Regions from separate parts of the Bradyrhizobium sp. 215_C5_N1_1 genome, predicted to be linked through region 2. Evidence: predicted binding sites of a transcription regulator. Region 2 holds the regulator's gene; each other region holds the start of a gene.

Region 1 (7,736 bases), 3.4 Mb from region 2:
GGTCGGGATGCACGCGCCAGCCGATGTCGGAGAGCAGGCACGCGGTGTGGCGCAAGCGGCGGTCCTCTTCGGTCTCGCGCAGCTTCACCACGCGCGCGAGGCGGTCGGTCCAGGCGATCAGCTCGCGGGCGTGCTTTGCCGAACGCGACAGCAGCTGATTGAGCTCTTCCGCGGCGCAGATCAGCCCGTCCTTGTTGCGCTCGGATTCCGACAGCTTCTCGTGCAAGAGGCCCTCGCGCACGCCGAAGGTCGAGAACACGATGGACTTGGGTTTCGCCACGCGGATGATGTGCTCGAGCACCAGCGCCGCATAGGTGAGGAGCGGGCGCCTGGCATCCGCGACGATCTCGATGTCGGCCAGCATGTCGGCGGCCGCAAGCCGGCGGAGCCGACGCGAAAAGTCCAGCGCTTCAGCTGCGGAAATGGAGTAGCCGTGCATTACCTGGAGCGGATAGCCGCTCTGGATGATGTGGATGCGCGCCAGCGCGCGCCAGGTGCCGCCGACGGCGTAGAAGGTGCGGCCGCGGCCGGCGGTGAGTTGCGGCACCTCGTCGAGCTCCTCGCGCACGATGCGGTCGGCGCGCTTGAGCGATTTGTGCGCGAGGTCCTGGAGCGCGAGGCCACCGAGCGGCAACGTCACGCCGCTGCGCACGCTGTTCTTGCGCACGTCGATCAGCTCGAGCGAGCCGCCGCCGAGATCGCCGACAATGCCGTCGGGATGATGGATGCCGGAGATCACGCCGAGCGCCGACAGCCGCGCCTCGCGCGGGCCCGACAGGATCTCGATCTTCACGGCGCAGATGCGCTCGGCTTTCGCGATGAAGTCGGGGCCGTTGGAGGCGTCACGGCAGGCTGCGGTCGCAATCGCAAACACGCGACCGACCTGCATGACGCGGCACAGGGCCCGGAACCGCTTCAGCGAGGTCAGCGCCTTGTCGACGGCATCGGGCGCAAGCAGGCCCGTGCTCTGCACCTCGCGCCCGAGGCCGCACAGCGTCTTCTCGTTGAAGATCGGAATGAGGCTCCGCGTCAGTCCCTCGTAGACGACGAGACGGACCGAGTTGGAACCGATATCGATGACCGCGACGCTCGAGCCGCGCTTACGCGGCCGCTTCACGTCCTCGATCCCGGATCAAGACTGATGACGTTCATTACGGCGCGTGAGACGGCGCGGCGAGGATTCCTTGAGCGACTTTCCACGGCCAGATAGACTCGGATTTGTCATGAAGTAGTTGTGGACATTGAAAGGCTCCTCGCCCTTCGCGGTCTTCATACGCGTCGAGGACCCGTCCGGCAACAATTGCCAGCTCTGCTCATTGTCCTTCAGATTCGCGACCATGATCTGTTCGAGAACCTGCTGATGCACCGTGGGATTTTGCAGCGGACACAGCACCTCGACGCGGCGGTCGAGGTTGCGCGGCATCATGTCGGCCGAGGAGATATACACAGCCGCTTTCGCGCTCGGCAGGCCCTGGCCCATGCCGAAACAGTAGATTCGGCCGTGTTCCAGGAAGCGCCCGATGATCGACTTGACGCGGATGTTCTCCGACAGGCCTGGAATGCCGGGCCTGAGGCAGCAGATTCCGCGCACGACGAGCTCGACCTGGACGCCGGCTTGCGAGGCCTCGTAGAGCGCGTCGATGATGTCGGGGTCGACCAGCGCATTCATCTTCATCCAGACCGCGCCGGGTCGGCCATGCCGCGCATGCGCGGTCTCGCCTTGGATGTGCTCGATGATGCGCTTGCGCAACGTCAGCGGCGACACCGCCATCTTTTCCAGATCGCTCGGCGCGGCATAACCGGTGATGAAGTTGAACACGCGCGCCGCGTCGCGGCCGATGGTCGGATCCGAGGTGAAGTAGGAGAGGTCGGTGTAGATACGTGCGGTGACGGGGTGATAGTTGCCGGTGCCGGTGTGGACGTAAGTGGTGAGGCCGCCGCCCTCGCGGCGCACCACCATCGAGAGCTTCGCGTGCGTCTTCAGTTCGAGGAAGCCGTAGACGACCTGCACGCCGGCGCGTTCGAGGTCGCGGGCCCAGCGGATGTTGGCCTCCTCGTCGAAGCGCGCCTTCAATTCGATCAGCGCGGTGACGGACTTGCCGGCTTCGGCGGCTTCCGCCAGCGTGCGCACAATCGGGGAGTTGTTGGAGGTGCGGTAGAGCGTCTGCTTGATCGCGACGACATCGGGATCGCGGGCGGCCTGCTGCAGGAACTGCACCACCACGTCGAAGGATTCGTAGGGATGATGGACGACGAGGTCCTTCTGCCGGATCGCGGCAAAGATGTCGCCGCCATGCTCGCGCACGCGCTCGGGATGGCGCGGTACGTAAGGGGTGAATTCGAGATCGGGCCGGTCGAGGCGGGTGAGCTGCGAGAGCTCGTTCATGGCGAGCACGCCGTCGACCAGGAAGACCTCGTCGTCGGCGGCCGACAGCGCATGCTGCACGAAGCTGCGCAGCTCCTCCGGCATCTTGCCGTCGATCTCGAGCCGGATCACGGACCCGCGGCGGCGGCGCTTCAGAGCGGTCTCGAACAGGCGGACGAGGTCTTCGGCCTCTTCCTCGATTTCGAGCTCGGAGTCGCGGATGATGCGGAAGGCGCCCTGGCCGTGGAGATTGTAGCCGGGGAACAGGCGGTTGATGAACAGCCCGGTCGCCTGCTCGAGCGAGATCAGCCGCACGACCTTGCCCTCGGCCGGCAACCGGATGAAGCGGTCGATCTTGCCGGGCATACGAATCAGCGCGTTCATCTGCTTGCCGTCGGCGGCGCGCGTGAGCTGGAGCGCGATGGTGAAGCCGAGGCTCGGAATGAACGGGAAGGGGTGAGCCGGGTCGATCGCGAGCGGGGTCAACAGCGGAAACACGTTGTTGAGGAAGTAGTCCTCGACCCAGGTTCGTTCCGCCTTGGTGACGTCCTTGCCGTCGACCAGCACGATGCCGACGTCGGCCAGCGTGCCGCGCAGGTCGCGCCAGATCGCCTGCTGGTCAGAGGCAAGCTGCGAGACGGTGCGGTTGATCAGCGCGAGCTGTTCGGACGGCGTCAGGCCGTCGGGGCTGCGCTCGGCGATGCCCTCGCGGATCTGGGCCTTGATGCCGGCGACGCGGACCATGAAGAATTCGTCGAGGTTATTCGCTGAAATCGACAAGAAACGCACCCGCTCCAGCATGGGGTGGCTGGGATTGACCGCTTCCTCGAGGACGCGGCGGTTGAAGTGCAGCCAGGAGAGCTCGCGATTGATGAAGCGCTCGGGACTTGAGGCAATCGCCGGCAGGCCCTCGGTCTCCGGGGCTTTTTCTTTAATTTCAACAGCTTGCGCAGAGTCCATCAGAAGTCGATCCATCCAGTTCGCCTCAATTTGCGACTTATGCGCAAAACCGGCGGGAGCATGTGTTAGTCCGATGACGTTTCGATGACATTGATGTTCCGCCGCTGCGCCGCGTCAAGCGGCCTTGGAGCCAAGGCGGAAGGGTCAGGCGTCCCGAAGCAGCTCGGCGGCCAGCGCCCGCGTGACGGGGCGACCGAGGCGCAGGGCCTCGCTGTCGAGCAGCTGCACGGCCTCCCGCGCGGCCGCCGAGGACCGCTCCAGGCGGGTGGCGAGGTAGCTGACCACGCTCTCATCCACGGTGAGCTGGCGGTCGGCGCAGAACTTGACGATCAGGCCGCGGAAGAGCTGGTCGTCGGGCGGCAGCAGCGAGATCACAGGCACCGCGCGCAGCCGCGAGCGCAGGTCGCGCAGCTCGATCTCGATCGACGCCGGTACCTCGCGGCCGGTGAAGAGCAGGTAGGCCCCATCCTCGCGCGCGAGGTTCATCAGATGAAACAGGGCCCGCTCGTCGAACTGTTTTGCCCTGAGATCCTCGACCACCAGCGCGCCGGTGGCGAGCGCGCCCGGGACGTTTTCGGCGGTCAACCCATTGGCTGTGGTCGAGCGGGCGCCGGAAGCCTCGGCCCAGATCGCGGCGAGATGGCTCTTGCCGCTTCCTTCCGGGCCGGCCAGCCACATGATCCGGTTCGGCCATTCAGGCCAGGCATCGATGAGGGCAAGACCGGCTTCGTTGGCGGGGCCTTCGAGAAAATTGTCCCGGCTGAGGCTTTCCGCGTGCGGAAGCGAGAATGCCAATTGTCGGGGATGAACGCGGCCTGCCACGCTTGCTGTGCTCCGTGCCGGCGCGCCGGCTTCGTTTGAAGAGATTCGACGTCATCGAGCGGGAGTTGGCCTTTTGCGGGGCCGCATCCCGGCTCATTTGGCCTCGATCGTGCTACTTGGCCTCGATCGTGCTCATGTGCCGCAGCCACTCGACGAGATAGAGCGACACGGAAGAGAGCGTGAAGACCGTGACGAGGCCCATCAGGATCATATCATAGGGCGCCGGTTTGAAGCCGAAAGCGAGGGAGGCCAGCACCAGCGCCGCGTAGGCCACCTGGGCGGCGGTGTTGAGCTTCGACACCTTCGACGGCTTCATCTCGACCGGCTTGTCGAACAGCCAGGACACGATCACGGCGGCGACGATCATGATGTCGCGCGACACCACCAGGATCACGATCCAGCGCGGGATGTCGCCCCAGATCCCCAGTGCCAGATAGATCGAGACCAGCAGCGCCTTGTCCGCGAGCGGATCGAGCAGGGCGCCGAGCTCGCTCGTCATGTTGAAGCGCTTGGCGAGGAAGCCGTCGACCGCGTCGCTCACGCCGGCAATGAGGAAGACGGCGAACGCAACCTCCATTTGGCTCGACACGATGGCCCAGACGATGATTGGGACCAGCATGATGCGGCCCAGGGTAATGATATTCGGAATACTCACGCGGCGCTTCCTGGCACCCGGCCTGATCTCGAATCCGGCCCGTTTGAAGGCTGAACCGGTTGATATCTACATAGTATAGGGCGGGGCGCCACGCTTGCCATTGCGCGTCCCCGGAATTCGACGTAACCAGCCGCAAACCCACTGGAAATCGGGCATGACCGACCGCAAAAACGGCCTCACTTACGCCGATTCAGGCGTCGATATCGACGCGGGCAACCGCCTGGTCGATCTGATCAAGCCGATGGTGCGCGCCACCGCGCGGCCCGGCGCCGACGCCGAGATAGGCGGATTCGGCGGCCTGTTCGACCTCAAGGCGGCCGGTTTCAAGGACCCCGTCCTGGTTGCCGCCACCGACGGGGTCGGCACCAAGGTCAAGATCGCGATCGAGACCGGCCTGCATGGCGGGATCGGCATCGACCTCGTCGCCATGAGCGTCAACGACCTCGTGGTGCAGGGCGCCGAGCCGTTGTTCTTCCTCGACTATTTCGCCTGCGGCAAGCTCGACCCGGAGGCGACCGCCTCGATCGTCGCCGGTGTCGCCGAAGGCTGCCGCGAATCCGGCTGCGCCCTGATCGGGGGCGAGACCGCCGAGATGCCCGGCCTCTACAAGGACGGCGACTACGACCTCGGCGGCTTTGCCGTCGGCGCCGCCGAGCGCGGTACCTTGTTGCCGCGGAAGGACATCGCCGCGGGCGATGCAGTGATCGGCCTTGCCTCGTCTGGCGTGCACTCCAACGGCTTCTCGCTGGTGCGCAAGATCGTCGAGCAGTCCGGCCTCAGCTTCGAGGCGCCGGCCCCGTTCGCGCCGGTCATGACGCTCGGCGGCGCGCTGCTGACGCCGACGCGGCTCTACGTCAAATCCTGCCTGCGTGCGATCCGCGAGACCGGCGCGGTGAAGGGGCTTGCCCACATCACCGGCGGCGGTTTCACCGACAACATTCCGCGCGTGCTGCCGAAAGATCTCGGCGTCGGTATCGATCTGGCGCGCCTGCCGGTGCTGCCGGTGTTCAAATGGCTGGCTGCCCAAGCCGGCATCGCCGAGCTCGAGATGCTGCGCACCTTCAACTGCGGCATCGGCATGATCGCGATCGTCGAGCCCGACAAGGTCGATCAGGTCGTGCAGGTCTTCAGCGATGCCGGTGAGACGGTCGCGCAGCTCGGTACCGTGATTCCGGCCGAGGGCGAGCATCGCGTCGTCTATAACGGCCACCTCGACCTGGCACCGTGATGACTGGCGCTGTGATGAAGCGGCGCGTCGCCATCCTGATCTCCGGCCGCGGCTCCAACATGTCCGCGCTGATCAGGGCCGCTGCTGCGGCGGAGTTTCCAGCGGAAATCTCGCTCGTCATCTCCAACAAGGCCGACGCTCTCGGGCTCGAACGCGCAAAGGCGAGCGGCGTCAACACGCTGGTGATCGAAAGCAAGCCGTTCGGCAAGGACCGCGCCGGCTTTGAAAAGCTGCTGCAGGCCGCGCTCGACCAGCACGGCATCGAGCTGATCTGTCTCGGCGGCTTCATGCGCCTGTTCACGGCCGAGTTCACCAAGGCCTGGTATGGGCGGATGCTCAACATCCATCCGTCGCTGCTGCCGTCATTCCCTGGTTTGGACCCGCACGGTCAGGCTTTGCGCGCCGGCGTCAAACTGTCTGGCGCGACAGTGCACTTCGTGATCCCCGAGACCGATGCTGGCCCGATCGTGATGCAGGGTGCAGTCCCCGTCAGCGACCACGACACGGGCGCTACGCTGTCGGAGCGCATTCTCGAGGTGGAGCATCGCATCTATCCCGAAGCGCTGCGGTTGCTAGCGACCGGCAAGGTCCGGATCGAGGGCGATGTGTGCAAGACGGCGGGTAGCGGGCCGTCGGAGAATTTTCTGGTTTCGCCGGTGGTGCGCTGAAGCGCCGTCGCACCGTGTTTCGTCTTCGCAAACAAAATCCCCCGGCAGAGCCGGGGGCATCGTCATGATCTCTCGCGCTAAGCTTTGAGAGACATCAGGAGACCTTGAGGTTCTCCGCGGATGCTTTGCCGCGGTTCTCCACGAGGTCGTATTCAACCACCTGGTTCTCATTAAGGGTCGAGAGTCCGGCACGCTCGACGGCCGAGATATGGACGAACACGTCCTTATCGCTGCCGTTCGGCTTGATGAACCCATAGCCCTTGGTCGGGTTGAACCATTTGACGGTGCCCTTTTGCGGCATCGCTCATCTCCTCCACTAGATACAAAAAAGACGCAGCCGCAGTTTCGCGTGCCACGCCACAAACGGGCTTCCGGTAGTCTGTTCGAGTCTCAATGTCGCGAAACGCACAGCCGAGCGGCCAATTCCGATTGTGTCCAATATTGCAACATGAAATTCGCGCGTTAGCAAGCGGTGCACGGCTTTCAAGATCGCGGCGGGTGTCGCTGTCTGCTATTTGCGACCTGTGGCAAGGGAACCACAATCGAGGCAATAGCCCCGCTCCAGCGCGCCAACCGGTTGACCCTGCGTGGCAGTTCGGCACAAATCGCCGCAAGCGCGCGCCGTTCGTGTTGCATTTTTGCGCTCCGCCACTTTGCTTCGGGATTGGTCGTTATGCGCTGCGCCCTGCAGCTCTCCGGGACACGGCAGACGGTCGGGCTGGGCCGTGTCCGCCGGATCGCGGCTGCGCTCGTCATGGCGTTTGGACTCGTCGTGATGATGTCGGCGACATCAGCGTTTGCGCAGAGCCCGACGCCCACGCCGACCCCGACCCCGACACCCGCGCCGTCACCGACCCCCATGCCGACCGCGACCAATTACGACCAGTCGGCCGGCAACAGTGCGCTCAATCTTGGCTCCAATTTCCTGGAGCGGCTCGGCAACCAGGCCTCTAGCGGCGTCAACCGTGCATCGCGCACCAATCCCGGTGGGGGCGGCGCCTCGGCGAGCACGGAGGATCCGCTCTACCGCACCTGGTT
Region 2 (7,736 bases):
TCACCCACAACATGCAGCAGGCGGCGCGCGTCTCCGACAAGACCGCCTTCATGTATCTCGGCGAGCTGATCGAGTTCGACGACACCAGCAAGATCTTCACGTCGCCGACCGACCGGCGCACGCAGGATTACATCACCGGCCGGTTCGGCTGAGGAGACGGAACATGGGTTCTGAACATACCGCAAAGGCCTTCGACACCGACCTCCAGGAACTCACGCGCCTGGTCGCCGAGATGGGCGGCATCGCCGAGCGCATGATCGTCGATTCCGTCGACGCGCTGATCCGCCGCGACGTCGCGCTCGGCCAGCGCGTCGTGACCATCGACGCCGAGCTCGACGCGCTCCAGAAGAAGATCGAGGAGCGCGCCGTTCTCACCATCGCGCGCCGCCAGCCGATGGCGGTGGATCTGCGCGAGATCGTCGGCGCCATGCGCGTCGCGACCGATCTCGAGCGGATCGGCGACCTCGCCAAGAACATGGGCAAGCGCGTCGCGGCGCTGGAGACGGATTTCCATCCGCTCAAGCTGTTCCGCGGTCTGGAGCACATGACCGACCTCGTGCAGCAACAGGTCAAGTCGGTGCTGGACGCCTATGCCGCGCACGATCTGCCGGCGGCAATGGCGGTGTGGAAGGGCGACGAGGAAGTCGACGCCATCTGCACCTCGCTGTTCCGCGAGCTCCTCACCTACATGATGGAGGATCCGCGCAACATCTCGTTCTGCATCCATCTGATGTTCTGCGCCAAGAACATCGAGCGCATCGGTGACCACGCCACCAACATCGCCGAGACCGTGTTCTACATGATCGAGGGCCAGGCGATCACCGACAAGCGGCCGAAGGGCGACATGACGACCTTCGCCACGACGGTCCCGAACACTTAAGGAGCGACGAACACCATGGGCGCACGCATTATGGTGGTTGAGGACGAGGAAGCTCTCACCGAGCTTCTCCGCTACAACCTCGAAGGCGACGGCTATGACGTCGAGACGGTGATGCGCGGCGACGATGCCGACACCCGCCTCAAGGAGCACATCCCCGATTTGATCGTGCTCGACTGGATGCTGCCGGGCCTCTCCGGCATCGAGCTGTGCCGGCGGCTGCGCTCCCGGCCCGAGACCAAGCAGCTCCCGATCATCATGCTCACCGCGCGCGGCGAGGAGAGCGAGCGGGTGCGGGGCCTTGCGACCGGCGCCGACGACTACATCGTCAAGCCGTTCTCGGTCCCGGAGCTGCTGGCACGCGTGAAGGGCCTGCTCAGGCGCGCCAGCCCCGAGCGGCTCGCCACCGTGCTCGCCTATGGCGACATCGAGCTCGACCGCGACAAGCGTCGCGTGGCGCGCTCGGGCCGGCCGATCGATCTCGGCCCGACCGAATATCGCCTGCTGGAGTTCTTCCTGGAGCATCCCGGCCGCGTGTTCTCGCGCGAGCAGCTGCTCGACAGCGTCTGGGGCCGTGACATCTACATCGACGAGCGCACCGTCGACGTCCATATCGGGCGCCTGCGCAAGCTGCTCAATCTCGGCCGCGAGCAGGACCCGATCCGCACCGTCCGCGGCGCGGGCTACGCACTGGACGATCGCTTTGCGAAGGCGGAGCAAGCGTAAGGGGTTGCTGTGGCAGACGTGATTTAGCGGGCTGCCACCGCATCCTCGATGTCGTCCCTGCGAACGCAGGGACCCATAACCACAGGGAGTGGTTTGGCGAAGACTCGGAGTGATCATCCCGCGCAATAACTACGCGCCGGGATTATGGGTCCCTGCGTTCGCAGGGACGACACCGAGTGAGTTGAGCCGTCATCGCGTGACGGCGCCGTCTTCGTAGTCAGCTAATCCGATACCTCAGCGCGGACCCGGCTTCGCCGGCGCGCGCCGGCGATCGGCCGCGGGCTGATACGCCACGCGCGAGTGCTGGGCGCAGTAGGGCAGGCCGGAGAGCGCCTTGCCGCCGCAGAAGAAGAAATCCGGGCTCGAGGGATCGCCGACCGGCCAGTGGCAGGTGGCCTCGTTCAGCTCCAGCAGCGACAGCCGCTGGCTCATCGGCACGACGTTGTCGTAGGTGACCGGTTCGGCCTCGACCTCGACTTCGAAGGCTTGCGCCAGCGCGGTGTTGCCGCGCGCGATCGGGCGGGTCACCCGCATCATGTGCTGGGCGGGGCGTGCCTTGCGCGGCCGCGGCGCTGCCGATGAAGGGCTCTTGGCGCGGCCCGACAGGCCGAGCCGGTGCACTTTGCCGATTACGGCATTGCGGGTCACATTGCCGAGTTCAGCGGCGATCTGGCTGGCCGAAAGCCCGGCCTCCCAGAGCTTTTTCAGCTGCTCGACGCGATCATCCGACCAGGTCAAAACGGTCATTGCACCCTTTCCTTCGCCGGCGCCTGCCATCCTGGCGGCCGCACGGCGAATGCCTAAGCTTCGAAAAACCCGTGCCGCCAGAATCCCTTAAGGCTCGCCGGGCGCACCAGATGCGCCCGAACGCTTACGCCGGTACATGAGGACTTAGAGGATCAGAACTGCTGCACGAGATGTCGTATCTGACAAGCCAAACGCTACAATATGGCGTGACTCACGCGCAAGAGTCCGCCGACTCGCTTCCACATGTTCCGTGGCGGAAATACGCAAAATCGCCACCGCAAGACTACGGATTCTGCGTTTCGCGAGGCTTTCCGGGCGGCATTGACACCGGTTTCACCAGGCATAAGATAGTCTCGCGTGCCGCCCTTAAAAGGCGGCACGTTTCGTTTTCCGGGCCGGTCAATGGTGCGTTGCGCAATGCACGCTCACGCCGTCCGCAACATTCAAGTGATCGTCATGACTAACAGCGCAGCGCCGCATTTGCTCCCCGTTTTCGCCAGGTCCGACCTCGGTTTCGAGCGCGGTGAAGGCTGCTGGCTGATTGCGACCAATGGCGATCGCTATCTCGATTTCACCTCGGGCGTGGCGGTGAATGCGCTCGGCCATGCTCACCCTGCGTTGGTCAAAGCGTTGCAAGAGCAGGCCACCAAACTCTGGCACATGTCGAACCTGTTCCAGAGCCCGGACGGCGAGAAGCTCGCCGCGCGTCTGTGCAACGAAAGCTTCGCGGACTTCGTGTTCTTCTGCAATTCCGGCGCCGAAGCGCTGGAAGGTGTGATCAAGCTCGTCCGCCATCATCACTTCTCCAAGGGTCATCCGGAACGTTACCGCATCATCACCTTCGAAGGCGCCTTCCACGGCCGCACGCTGGCAACGCTCGCCGCGACCGGTTCGGCAAAATATCTCGAAGGGTTTGGCCCGCCGATGGACGGCTTCGACCAGGTCCCGCATGGCGATATCGACGCCGTCAAGAAGGCGATCGGTCCGCAGACCGCCGGCATCCTGATCGAGCCGATCCAGGGCGAGGGTGGCGTGCGTTCGGCAACGCCCGCCTTCCTGAGGGCGTTGCGCCAGCTCTGCGATGAGAAGGGCCTGCTGCTCGCGTTCGACGAGGTGCAGACCGGCATGGGCCGCACCGGCGATCTGTTCGCGCATCGCCGCACCGGCGTCACGCCTGACGTGATGTCGCTGGCCAAAGCGCTCGGTGGCGGCTTCCCGATCGGCGCGGTGCTGGCGACCGCGGACGCGGCTGCCGGCATGGGGCCCGGCTCGCACGGCTCGACCTTCGGCGGCAATCCGCTCGCGATCTCGGCTGCCAACGCCGTCCTCGACGTCATGCTCAAGCCCGGCTTCTTCGATCACGTGCAGAAGATGTCGCTGCTGCTCAAGCAGAAGCTCGCCTCCGTGATCGATCGTTATCCTGACATCGTCAGCGAAGTGCGCGGCGAAGGCCTTCTGATCGGCATCAAGGCCGTGGTGCCATCAGGCGATCTCGGCGCGGCATTGCGCAACGAAAAATTGCTCACGGTCGGCGCCGGCGACAATGTCGTGCGCTTCCTGCCGCCCTTGATCGTCACCGAAGCCGAAATCGAGGACAGCGTCGGGCGGCTCGAGCGCGCCTGCGCCGCGATCTCGTCCAGTCAGACCAAGCGGGCGGCGAGCTGATGAGCAAGTCCCCGAAGCACTTTCTGGATATCAACGAGCTCCCGTTGTCGGAGCTCAAGAGCATGCTCGCGGCCTCCTCCGCCATGAAGGCGAAGCAGAAAGCGCACCAGCCGGTGAAGCCGCTGGAAGGCAAGACGCTGGCGATGATCTTCGAGCGTCCCTCCACGCGCACCCGCGTCTCGTTCGACGTCGCCATGCGCCAGCTCGGCGGCGAGCCCATCATGCTGACCGGCGCCGAGATGCAGCTCGGCCGCGGCGAGACCATCGCCGACACGGCGCGCGTGCTGTCGCGCTATGTCGACGCCATCATGATCCGCATCCTCAATCACGAGGCCCTGCTGGAGCTGGCGGAATATGCGACGGTGCCCGTCATCAACGGCCTGACACGGCGCTCGCACCCTTGCCAGGTGATGGCCGACCTCATGACCTACGAAGAGCATCGCGGCCCGATCGAGGGCAGGACGGTGGCCTGGACCGGCGACGACAACAACGTGCTGGCGTCCTGGGCGCATGCCGCCGAGCGCTTCAAGTTCAAGCTCAATGTCGCGACGCCGCCGGAGCTTGCGCCGAAAAAGGTAATGCGGGACTTCATCAAGGCCACCGGCGCGCCGATCGTGCTCGGCACCGATCCCGAGGCCGCCGTGAAGGGGGCCGACTGCGTCGTCACCGACACCTGGGTGTCGATGGGCGACAAGGAAGGTGAGCACCGTCACAACGTGCTCAAGCCCTATCAGGTCAATTCGAAGCTGATGTCGCTGGCCAAGCCCGATGCGCTGTTCATGCATTGCCTGCCCGCCCATCGCGGCGAGGAGGTCACCGACGAAGTGATCGACGGCCCGCAATCGGTCGTGTTCGACGAGGCCGAAAACCGCCTGCATGCGCAGAAGGGCATTCTGGCCTGGTGCTTTGACGCGGTGAAGTAATCTCACTTGTAGCCCGGATGGAGCGCAGCGAAATCCGGGTTTGTGTCCGCAGTTGGAGTGGTCCCGGATTGGGCTACGCTCCATCCGGGCTACGCGGGCTATCGCGTAATCCTGTGGCTATGGGTCCCGTATCAGCGCTTTGCGCGCGCCGGGACGACATCGAATTTGCAGGATCCTGAGCGATCATAAGTGCATCCGGAACACACCACCCTTGAGCCCTCTTCCATTTTCCTCCATCGACCCCAGATAAAGCGCCATGGTTTCCCAATCCCCTGACATGAATACCGGGCCTGAAGGCCCGGTTCGCGCACCATCAGCGGTTCCCATCGATGACGCCGTGCTGCCTTACGAGGTCGACGCACTCGACGTGCGCGGCCGCCTCGTGCGGCTCGGTCCCGCGCTCGACGAGATCCTGACCAAGCACGATTATCCCGCTGCCGTGGGCAAGCTGCTCGGCGAGGCCATCGTGCTGACGACGCTGCTCGGCTCGGCGCTGAAGTTCGAGGGCCGCTTCATCCTCCAGGCCCAGACCGACGGTCCGGTGTCGTTCCTGGTCGTCGACTACATGGCGCCGGATCGCCTGCGCGCCTATGCGCGCTACGATGCCGAGCGCCTCGGCGAGACAAAAGATTCCGGCACGCTTCTCGGTAACGGTCATCTCGCCATGACCATCGACCAGGGTCCCGACATGAGCCGCTACCAGGGTCTGGTCGCGCTCGACGGCGGCAGCCTGGAAGATGCCGCCCACGAATATTTCCTGCGCTCCGAGCAGATCCCGACGCGCGTGCGTCTCGCGGTCGGCGAGGAGTGGCGCTCGAACGACGGCGGCAAGCATCGCTGGCGCGCCGGCGGCATGCTGATGCAGTTCCTGCCGAAGGCGCCCGAGCGCGCGCGGCAGGCCGATTTGCATCCCGGCGATGCGCCCGAAGGCGCGGAGGTGCATGCTGTCGCCGAAGACGACGCCTGGGTCGAGGCGCGTTCGCTGGTCGAGACCGTCGAGGACGTCGAGCTGATCGACCCCGAACTCTCCGGCGAGCGGCTGCTGTTCCGCCTGTTCCACGAGCGTGGCGTGCGCGTGTTCAATCCGCTGGTGCTGAAGGCGCAATGCTCCTGCTCGCGCGACGCGGTTGGTGCGATGTTGAAGAGCTTCTCGCCCGACGACCGCGCCGCCATGGTCAAGGACGACAAGGTCGTCGTGACCTGCGAGTTCTGCTCGTCGGTGTACCAGTTCACGCCGCACGAGGCCGGCGTGGAAGACGCGTAGGCGTCGCATCCTCCGTCGTTGCGCGCGCAGCGAAGCAATCCAGTCGTAGGGTGGGCAAAGCGCAGCGTGCCCACTATCTTATGCGCCACGTTTGGAATGGTGGGCACGGCGCTTTGCGCCTTTGCCCACCCTACGGCGCCTACGGCACCGGGCTAATTCAACACCCGCTTGTTGTCCGGGCTGTCCAGCGAGAACGTCGGCACGTCGATCTCGAAGCGTTCGCCGCTTTCACTGACCATCTGGTAGCGGCCGGTCATGAAGCCCGAGGCGGTCGCGAGCGGCACGCCGGAGGTGTATTCGAAGCGCTCGCCGGGAGCCAGGGTCGGCTGCTCGCCGACGACGCCCTCGCCCCTGACCTCCTGCTGGCGGCCGGTGGCGTCGGTGATGATCCAGTGCCGCGTCTTCAGCTGCACGGTTTCGTCGCCGGAATTGGTGATGACGATGGTGTAGGACCAGAAATAGCGGGAGCGGTCAGCCGACGACTGCTCCGGAACAAAGTTCGGCTCGACGGTCACTTCGATCTGGCGGGTCACGGCGCGATACATGGCGGCCATCATAACGAAAACCCGGCCGGGAACCAACGCCCGCAGGCGGTTTTGGTGACATCGTGCCGCCAGAATTGCCGAGGAAGTAGACCCAATGTGATCCGGCCGCTTTGCGAGACGACGGCCGGACCTGTACACTCCATGACACGTCGCGATTTGCGGAAGGGTTTCGAACCCCCGATGACCATTGCCGACCAAGTGACGGGATCGACGATCGCGGGAACCGGCAAGCCTGCGGAGGCCAGACCTGCGGAGGCGAAGCCGCGCTCCGCCGCGCCGGCCATCACGCTGCCCGCCATCGGCGAGCGCGAGCTCCGGCTCGACCTGTTCCGCGGGCTCGCGCTGTGGCTGATCTTCGTCGACCATCTGCCGCCGAGCCTTTTGACCTGGTTCACGATCCGCAATTACGGCTTCAGCGACGCCACCGAGATCTTCATCTTCATCTCCGGCTACACCGCGGCGTTCGTCTACGGTCGTGCCATGCTCGAAAGCGGCTTCGTCGTCGCCACCGCGCGCATCCTGCGGCGCGTCTGGCAGATCTATGTCGCCCACGTCTTTCTGTTCACGATCTTCCTCGCCGAAATCTCCTACGTTGCGACCAGGTTCGAGAACCCGCTCTACACCGAAGAGATGGGCATCATGGATTTCCTCAAGCAGCCCGATGTCACGATCGTGCAGGCGCTGCTGCTGCGCTTTCGTCCGGTCAACATGGACGTGCTGCCGCTCTATATCGTGCTGATGCTGGCGCTGCCCTTGATCTTGTGGCTGATGAAATGGCGGCCCGACGTGACGCTCGGCCTCTCGGTCGTGCTCTACGCGGTGACCTGGGAATACGACCTCTATCTGTCGGCCTATCCGAACGGCTTCTGGGCGTTCAATCCCTTCGCCTGGCAATTGCTTTTCGTATTCGGTGCATGGTGTGCGCTCGGAGGTGCGCGACGCATGTCGCGCATCCTGGCGTCCCGCGTCACGATGTGGATATCGATCGC
Region 3 (7,736 bases), 3.2 Mb from region 2:
TCCAAGCCAGAGGTGTCATGCCCCGGCTTGACCGGGGCATCCAGTACGCCGCGGCTGATCGGTTCGATCACCACCGCCTCTGGAATACCCGATCGCCCGATCAAGTCGGGCGATGACAGTGTCGTGCGGAGCGGTCACCACGCCAAAGCCCGCGACACTCACGTCACCCCCTCCAATCGAACGACCAAATCTCATCCGACCCACGACAATTTCTCATGCCGGTCGCGGTTGCATTTTTTGCGCCGCATCATATGATGATCATAATCTTTTCCGTCATCGCTGGGAGTTTCATCATGGCCGAAGCCGCCGATCCCGTCGTCATCGTCTCCGCCGCCCGCACCCCGCTCGGCCGCTTCATGGGCGAGCTGTCGCCGCTGGCGGCACACAAGCTCGGATCGCACGTGATCGGCGCGGCGCTGGAACGGGCGAAGCTTGCCCCTGAGAAGGTTGACGAGGTCTTCATGGGCTGCGTGCTGCCGGCCGGACAAGGCCAGGCACCGGCGCGCCAGGCAGCGCGCGCGGCCGGCCTGCCCGACGCCACGGGCGCGACCACGGTCAACAAGGTCTGCGGCTCCGGCATGAAGGCGACCATGCTGGCGCACGACATCATCCGCGCCGGCTCGGCCGAGATCGTCGTTTCCGGCGGCATGGAGAGCATGAGCAACGCGCCCTATCTGCTCGCCAAGGCACGCGGCGGCTACCGCGTCGGTCATGATCGCATCATCGACCACATGATGATGGACGGGCTGGAGGATGCCTACGAGACCGGCCGCTCCATGGGCGATTTCGGCGAGGCCACCGCGGAGGCCTATCAGTTCACCCGCAAGGACCAGGATGCCTACGCGATGGAGACGCTGAGCCGCGCGCGCAAGGCGGTCGAGGGTGGCGCGTTCAAGGCCGAGATCGCGCCGATCACACTCACCGAGAAAGCAGGCCCGCGCATCGTCGCCAATGACGAACATCCGCTGAAGGTCGATCCTGCGAAAATCCCCGGATTGAGGCCGGCGTTCCGCGCCAACGGCACCATCACGCCGGCCGCCTCCTCCGCCAATGCCGACGGCGCCGCCGCGCTGGTGCTGACGAAGCGCTCGCTGGCTGATCGCAACGGCCTGCCGGCAATTGCCGAGATCAAGGGTCACGCCACCCACAGCCAGGAGCCGCAATGGTTCACGACGGCTCCGATCCCGGCGATCCGCAAGCTGCTCGACAAGATCGGCTGGAGCGCCGGCGACGTCGATTTGTTCGAGATCAACGAGGCCTTCGCCGTGGTGGCGATGGCGGCGCAGCGCGACCTCGGCATCCCGCGCGAGAAGCTGAACATCAACGGCGGCGCCTGCGCGCTCGGCCATCCCATCGGTGCCACCGGCGCGCGGCTGATCGTGACGCTGCTGCACGCGCTCGAGGCGCAAAACCTCAAGCGCGGCGTTGCGGCACTCTGCATTGGCGGCGGTGAAGCCACGGCCATCGCCGTGGAGCGTCTGACGCACTGACCTAGAAACGTCCGAAAATGAGGGAACTCTGTCATTTTCGACAGACACGTCCCGTGCCATTCTACAAGCTCGTGCAGGTGTCTCAAAGCCTGCCCATCAAACATTGAGGCCCAATGATCTCGAACTGGCTCGCGGCGACACTCGGCCGCCGCAATATCCACTACGGCTGGGTGATGGTCGGCGTGACCTTCCTCACCGCGCTGATCAGCGCCGGCACGGTCGGCGCGCCCGGCGTCTTCATCGTCCCGCTTCAGCACGAGTTCGGCTGGAGCACGGCGCAGATTTCCTCCGCGCTGTCGATCCGCTTCATCCTGTTCGGGCTGATGGCGCCGTTCGCGGCCGCCCTGCTCAACCGCTACGGCCTGCGCAACGTCACGCTGACCGCCCAGCTCATCGTCGTCTCGGCGCTGGTCCTTTCGCTCGGCATGACTGAAGTCTGGCAGCTCGTGTTGCTGTGGGGCGTCGTGATCGGCATCGGCACCGGCATGACCGCGCTGGTGCTGGGCGCTACCATAGCGACGCGCTGGTTCGCCGCGCGGCGCGGTCTCGTTGTCGGCATCATGACCGCGAGCGTCGCCACCGGCCAGCTCGTATTCCTGCCGCTGCTCGCAAGCCTGACCGAACGTTACGGCTGGCGGCTCGCGCTCGGCTTCGTCTGCATCGCGCTCGGCGTCTCCGCCGTGGCGGTTCTCCTCGCGATGCGCGACCGGCCGAGCGATGTGGGCCTGCGCCCGTTCGGCGACGAAGGCACCGAGCCCCTGCCGGCCCCGCCGGTCAGCCATGGTTCGATCACCGGCGTGGCGCTCGGCACGCTGCGCGACGCCTCGAAGTCGCGCGCGTTCTGGATCCTGTTTGCGACCTTCTTCGTCTGCGGCGCGTCGACCAACGGCCTCGTCCAGGTGCACCTGATCCCGATGTGCCTCGATTTCGGCATCCCGCAGGTGCAGGCGGCAGGCCTGCTCGCCGCGATGGGCATCTTCGACTTCTTCGGCACCATCATGTCGGGCTGGCTGTCGGACCGCTACGACAACCGCTATTTGCTGTTCTGGTACTACGGCCTGCGCGGGCTCTCGCTGATCTTCCTGCCTTTCAGCGACTTCTCGTTCTACGGGCTGTCGCTGTTCGCAATGTTCTACGGGCTCGACTGGATCGCCACGGTGCCGCCGACGGTGCGGCTCACCGCGCAGAAATTCGGACCCGAGCGCGCCAATCTGGTGTTCGGCTGGATCTTTGCCGGCCATCAGCTCGGCGCCGGCACCGCGGCGTTCGGCGCCGGTTTCTCGCGGACGGTCTATGAGAGCTACCTGCCCGCGTTCTTCATCGCCGGCGCGCTCTGCGTGTTCGCCTCGCTGATCGTGCTGGCGCTGTCGCGGCAACCGAAGGCCGAGCCGAAGCCGGCGATGGCCTAGTACCTGATCGTGGTGGTGACGCCGAACACTGCGGCGTCACCGATCCGCGACACGCCGGTCGGATCGTTCGGATTGGGGATGCCGCCGGAGGGGCGGAACACGTATTGGAAGTAAGGCGCGATCAGCCAGCCCGGCTTGATATGCGCTTCGTAGATCATCTCGATCAGCGTCTCGTTGCTGCGCACCGGACTCTGGATGCCGGTGGAAGCCTGCGTATCAATGTCAAGATTGCGCGCGGTGTTCGAAATCCGCATATAGGCCATTGCCACGCCGAAGCGATCGAGCGGACGGCCTGGCGTGAAGCCGACGAAGCCGATGCCGCCGTCCACATAAAGGTCGATCAGATTGCGGTCCGGCGGGCTGTAGGCGATGCGGCCGAACGCGGTGACGCCCGGGATCGAGGCTGACGTGGTGTTGTCCTTCACCTCCGGCGGGCGATAGAGCACCTGCTCGATGACGGCGAAGATACCGTAATTGCCGCGAAGTCTTGCAGGTACACCGCTTCCGCCGGGATCGGCGATCGAGAGCCCCTCGGCCGTAAAACGCTGGCTGTCGAACGAGCCGTAATGCTTCCAGGCGCCCGGCGTGAAATTGCCGGCGAGCGGCCGGCCGCCGATATCGATGTCGTAGTTGAAGCGGACCTGCCCGATCACCCACGGCGGATCGTTGACGCGGAACGCCAGGCCATGATGGTCGCGCAGCTGCGGATCCTGATCGCCCGGACCTGACGGATCGCCGTTGAACACCGCACCGAACGCGGTGATGTTGTCGGTCAGCGCCGCCTTGATGCGGATACCGGGCACAGCGATCGGCGGTGCCGGGCCGCCGGCCGGAAGGTTGCTCGCCTTGATCGCGGGCCAGCCGAAGGTGCCGTTGATGAAGAGGTCGTCGGTCTGGCTGTCGAAAAACTCGACGTCGGCGGCCTGCTGGCCGGCCCTGATGTTCAGGCGATCGCCAAAGAAGCTCTGCTCGAAATAGGCGTTGTAGAGCCGCTGGTCCGGCAATGCCTCGATCTCGCTGATGGTGGCGAGATTCATTACGTAGTTGCGGCTCAGTCCCTGCCCGTAGATCACGAACGCATTGGCGTAGAAGCGGCCGCCGGTCCAGCCGACGAGCTTGTCGAGATCGGCATCGACCGAGAGATCGAGGCGCCCGAAATGGATGGCGCCACGCTTCACGCCGCCGGAGACGTTAGTGATGTTGTCGGCGATATAGGTGGCGCCGAAATTCAGGCCTTTGTTGGCGAGTCCGTCATGCCATTCGTTGAACCATTTTGGCGCCAGCCATTCGGCCGCGCTTTCGTCCTTGGCGCCGGCGAACGCGCCGGTGCTCGCCACCGTTGAGGCCAGCACGATCGCGGCCGCATTTCGCAGCGGAAATCTGTGGGACGTCCCGATCACGGCTGATACCGGCTGCGTACGCTACCTGAAGATGCCCGTGCGCCGCATGAACAGATAGGCCGCCCCCACCGACGAGGCCATCAGGAGCGCCGCCCAGAGAAATCCGCTCTCGACGTCGGTGAGCGGCAGGCCCTTGGTGTTCATGCCGAAGATGCCGGTGATCAGGGTCGGCGGCAGCAGCAGCGAGGTCACGATGGAGAGCGTGTGGAGGTGGTGGTTGCTCTCCTCCTCGTTCTTGAAGCGCAGCTCCTCCTCGAGCAGGCGGCTGCGTTCGCGGAGCTCGACGATATCGTGATCGAGCCCGTCCAGCCGCTGCGCCAGCTTGCCGGCGTGAATGCGCAAGGCCGGCGCGAGATGATCGGTGTTCTTCTGATCGAGGCGGTGGAACAGCACGCGCAGGCCGGTGAGCTGGCGATGCAACCTGACGCAGGTCCGGCGCAGCCGGCCGAGATTGCGGCGCATCTCCGGCTTGGCGTCGTCGGCCAAAATCCGTTCCTCGATGTCGTCGATCTCCTGGCCGAGCTTGTCCGCCATCCGGTCCAGCGTGTCGGCGACCTCGTCGACGATCTTTTCCAGGAGATGGGCGACGTTGTCGACGCGGTAGCCGCCTTCGAGCACGCGGCGCGTCGCATCGGCCGAGCACAGCGCCTGATGCCGGCCGCTGACGAGAAGATGCTCGGTCATGGCGAAACGCAGGAACGCAGTCTCTTCCGTCGCACTGTCGATGTCGCGCACGAGATCGGAGAAGACACCGTAGACGCAATGGTCGATGACGTGAAGCTGCTGGAAAGTGTCGTTGGACAGCAGGAGGTCGCGCGCCAGCGGCGGCAGCTGTGACGCCGCGATCCAGGGCCGCGCGCGCGCATCGGTCAGATTGAAATGCAGCCAGAGCCGGCCGTCATGGCTGAACTCGATCGGCTGGTCGATCGGCAGCGCCTCGGCGCTGCCGTCGCCGTGCAGCCGGAACGCCCAGACCAGGCCGGGAATGGCGGGCACGGAATCCGATATCGCGCTGACAAGCTTCGCCGGCTCAGCCATGGCCAACCCCAACCGTCAACAAATGCCCCGTTTCCGGAAGATGGCTGACGGCATCCTCCGGACCTCTCGCGGGTACTCAATTACGGCTTTGTTACAGTTTGATGATGGTGCCGCCCTACTCCGCGGCCAGCCCCGTCGCGGCCATCGCCTCGGCCTCCTTGACGTAGTCGTGCACGACGCGGCCGAACGGCAGCGTGAGATCGGCGATGTAGTGGTGCGCGCCCAGGCAGCGGCGAACCGGGAAATCCGCGACCGGCGCGTTGACATGCGGCACCAGATGCAGCCGGCCGGGCCCCATCCAGGAGCCCTTCGGCACGATGTCGATGAGGTTGATCGCGACGAGCTGACAGACTTCGAGACGGCCGTCGACGCCCGGGATCATCTTCAGATTGATCTGCGTCTTCGACAGCGTCGCACGGGTGCGATCGCCGTTGCCGGCCATGCTCTCGTGCTTGTAGCCCATCGTGCCCATGGCGACGAGCTGGCCGGCATATTCCAGCGTACCCGTCAGCGTGTCCTTGACGATCTCGAGTTTCGGATGGGCGTATTTCTTGGGAAAGCCCCAGATCTCGCGGCCCGCCGCGATCGGCGGATCATCATCCAGATACATCTGCGAGACGAAATTGACCTCCTCGCCGTTGAGGCGCGCCGGAATGACGAGGCCGGATTCGGTGTAGCTGCCGAAGCCGGAGGAGTCCGGCATCTTGATCCATTCGTAATGCACGATCGGCTGGTCGATCGGCTCCAGCGGCTCAGGCAGGCCGGCGCGGATCAGCTCCGGATCGGTCTCGTAGGTGATGACGAGGAATTCGCGGTTGACGAAGCGATAGGGCCCGGCCGGATAGCTCGGCCCCGCCGCCGGCATGGACGGAAGTCTCAGCACGTCTTCCCTGCGCATCGCTGGTCTCCTGTGTGATGTCTGTGATGTCGGCCCGGCGGCTAAAGGCAAGATGCAAATTGCTAGCCGCCGTCATTGACTGCGATGTGAAGCTTTTCCGTCAGCCGCACGACCTCCCGCCATTCCCGCTGCGGTCGGCCTGCATGCAGACGATGCATCGGCGCTGAAATTGTCATCACGCCGTCACTGCCGGACGCAATCGTTTGGTCCACGCTAGGAGGCACCCATGGACGCCCGCACGTCGCAACCGGCTCATCAGACGCATCAGCCTCCCGCACGGGGCTGGCGCCCCGAACGCTGCGACCGCGTCGCGCTGGTGCTGCAAGGTGGCGGCGCGCTTGGCGCCTACCAGGCCGGCGTCTACCAGGCGCTGCACGAAGCCGGCATCGAGCCCGACTGGGTCTGCGGCGTTTCAATCGGTGCAATCAATTCTGCCATCATCGCCGGCAACAAGCCGGAGAAGCGGCTGGAGGCGCTGCGCATCTTCTGGGAGCGCATCACCAACCGCAAGATCTGGCATTACACGCCCGACGGCGACATCTTCCGCCAGTGGCGCAATCTCACCAGTGCGTGGATGACGTCGGCGATGGGCCAGCCCGGCTTCTTCACCCCGCACCAGGTCAATCCCTGGTTCAGCCCGGTCGGCGCGCGCACCGCAACCAGCTATTACGACACGATGCCGCTGAAGGAGAGCCTGCTGGAGCTCGTCGACTTCGACCTCATCAACGAGAAGAAGGTCCGTTTCGCAGTCGGCGCGGTCAACGTGCTCTCGGGCAACTTCATCTATTTCGACAATTCCCATGACGAGATCGAGCCGGAGCACATCATGGCCTCCGGCGCCCTGCCCCCGGCGCTGCCGATGGTGCGGATCGGCACAGATCATTTCTGGGACGGCGGCATCGTCTCCAACACACCGCTCCAGCATCTGCTGGACCAGGAGGACGCGCTCAACTCGCTGGTGTTCCAGGTCGACCTGTTCAGCGCGCGGGGCGTGCTGCCGCGCTCGATCCAGGACGTGATGGCCCGCCACAAGGACATCATGTATTCCTCGCGCACGCGCCACAACACCGACGTCTACCGCCGCACCCACAACCTCAAGGTTCTGCTCTACAAGGCGCTGGCGAAAGTCCCGGACGAGCAACTCTCCGACGAGGATCGCCAGCTCAAGTCGAGCCTGCGCCGCATGCCGGAGATCGCGATCCTGCACCTGATCTACCAGCAGAAGGCCTATGAGGGCGACGCCAAGGACCACGAATTTTCGGGCACCTCGATGCGCGAGCACTGGACGAGCGGCTACGAGGACACCAAGCGCACGCTGAAGCGCCGCGACTGGATCAAGATGCCGGACGAAGGCATGGGCCTCGTGGTGCACGACGTGCACCGGGAGACGGAGAGCGCGTAAAGCACCCCGCGCGGGCTGCTCCAAACAAAACTGCGAAAACAACCCCATGCACAGTAGCCGGCGCGTGGCGGATCAATGACTTACGTTTTACCGAAGTAG

The links. Region 2 encodes PhoB, which activates phosphate uptake and scavenging genes when phosphate is short. Its sites were predicted from a motif close to TGTCATNNANCTGTCAT; they were not measured.
Region 1: a site for PhoB is predicted at 3,399-3,415, ahead of AB7G19_RS24860 (RNA degradosome polyphosphate kinase). Genes of this name have one in related genera too.
Region 3: a site for PhoB is predicted at 6,406-6,422, ahead of AB7G19_RS25840 (acetoacetate decarboxylase). Genes of this name have one in related genera too.

What each region holds. Positions count from the first base shown of each region.
Region 1 covers NZ_CP197228.1:5,113,261-5,120,996, reverse strand. The annotation lists gene ppx (exopolyphosphatase) at 1-1,117, opposite strand, end outside; gene AB7G19_RS24860 (RNA degradosome polyphosphate kinase) at 1,133-3,325, opposite strand; gene AB7G19_RS24855 (chromosomal replication initiator DnaA) at 3,470-4,147, opposite strand; gene AB7G19_RS24850 (CDP-alcohol phosphatidyltransferase family protein) at 4,260-4,802, opposite strand; gene purM (phosphoribosylformylglycinamidine cyclo-ligase) at 4,957-6,030, shown strand; gene purN (phosphoribosylglycinamide formyltransferase) at 6,045-6,698, shown strand; gene AB7G19_RS24835 (cold-shock protein) at 6,793-6,999, opposite strand; gene AB7G19_RS24830 (autotransporter outer membrane beta-barrel domain-containing protein) at 7,372-7,736, shown strand, end outside.
Region 2 covers NZ_CP197228.1:8,537,828-8,545,563, reverse strand. The annotation lists gene pstB (phosphate ABC transporter ATP-binding protein PstB) at 1-152, shown strand, start outside; gene phoU (phosphate signaling complex protein PhoU) at 164-880, shown strand; gene phoB (phosphate regulon transcriptional regulator PhoB) at 896-1,603, shown strand; gene AB7G19_RS41240 (GcrA family cell cycle regulator) at 1,838-2,350, opposite strand; gene AB7G19_RS41235 (aspartate aminotransferase family protein) at 2,807-4,015, shown strand; gene argF (ornithine carbamoyltransferase) at 4,015-4,938, shown strand; gene AB7G19_RS41225 (Hsp33 family molecular chaperone) at 5,195-6,202, shown strand; gene apaG (Co2+/Mg2+ efflux protein ApaG) at 6,355-6,747, opposite strand; gene AB7G19_RS41215 (OpgC domain-containing protein) at 6,928-7,736, shown strand, end outside.
Region 3 covers NZ_CP197228.1:5,308,478-5,316,213, forward strand. The annotation lists gene AB7G19_RS25820 (acetyl-CoA C-acyltransferase) at 294-1,490, shown strand; gene AB7G19_RS25825 (MFS transporter) at 1,604-2,899, shown strand; gene AB7G19_RS25830 (carbohydrate porin) at 2,896-4,299, opposite strand; gene AB7G19_RS25835 (transporter) at 4,321-5,337, opposite strand; gene AB7G19_RS25840 (acetoacetate decarboxylase) at 5,453-6,235, opposite strand; gene AB7G19_RS25845 (patatin-like phospholipase family protein) at 6,462-7,637, shown strand.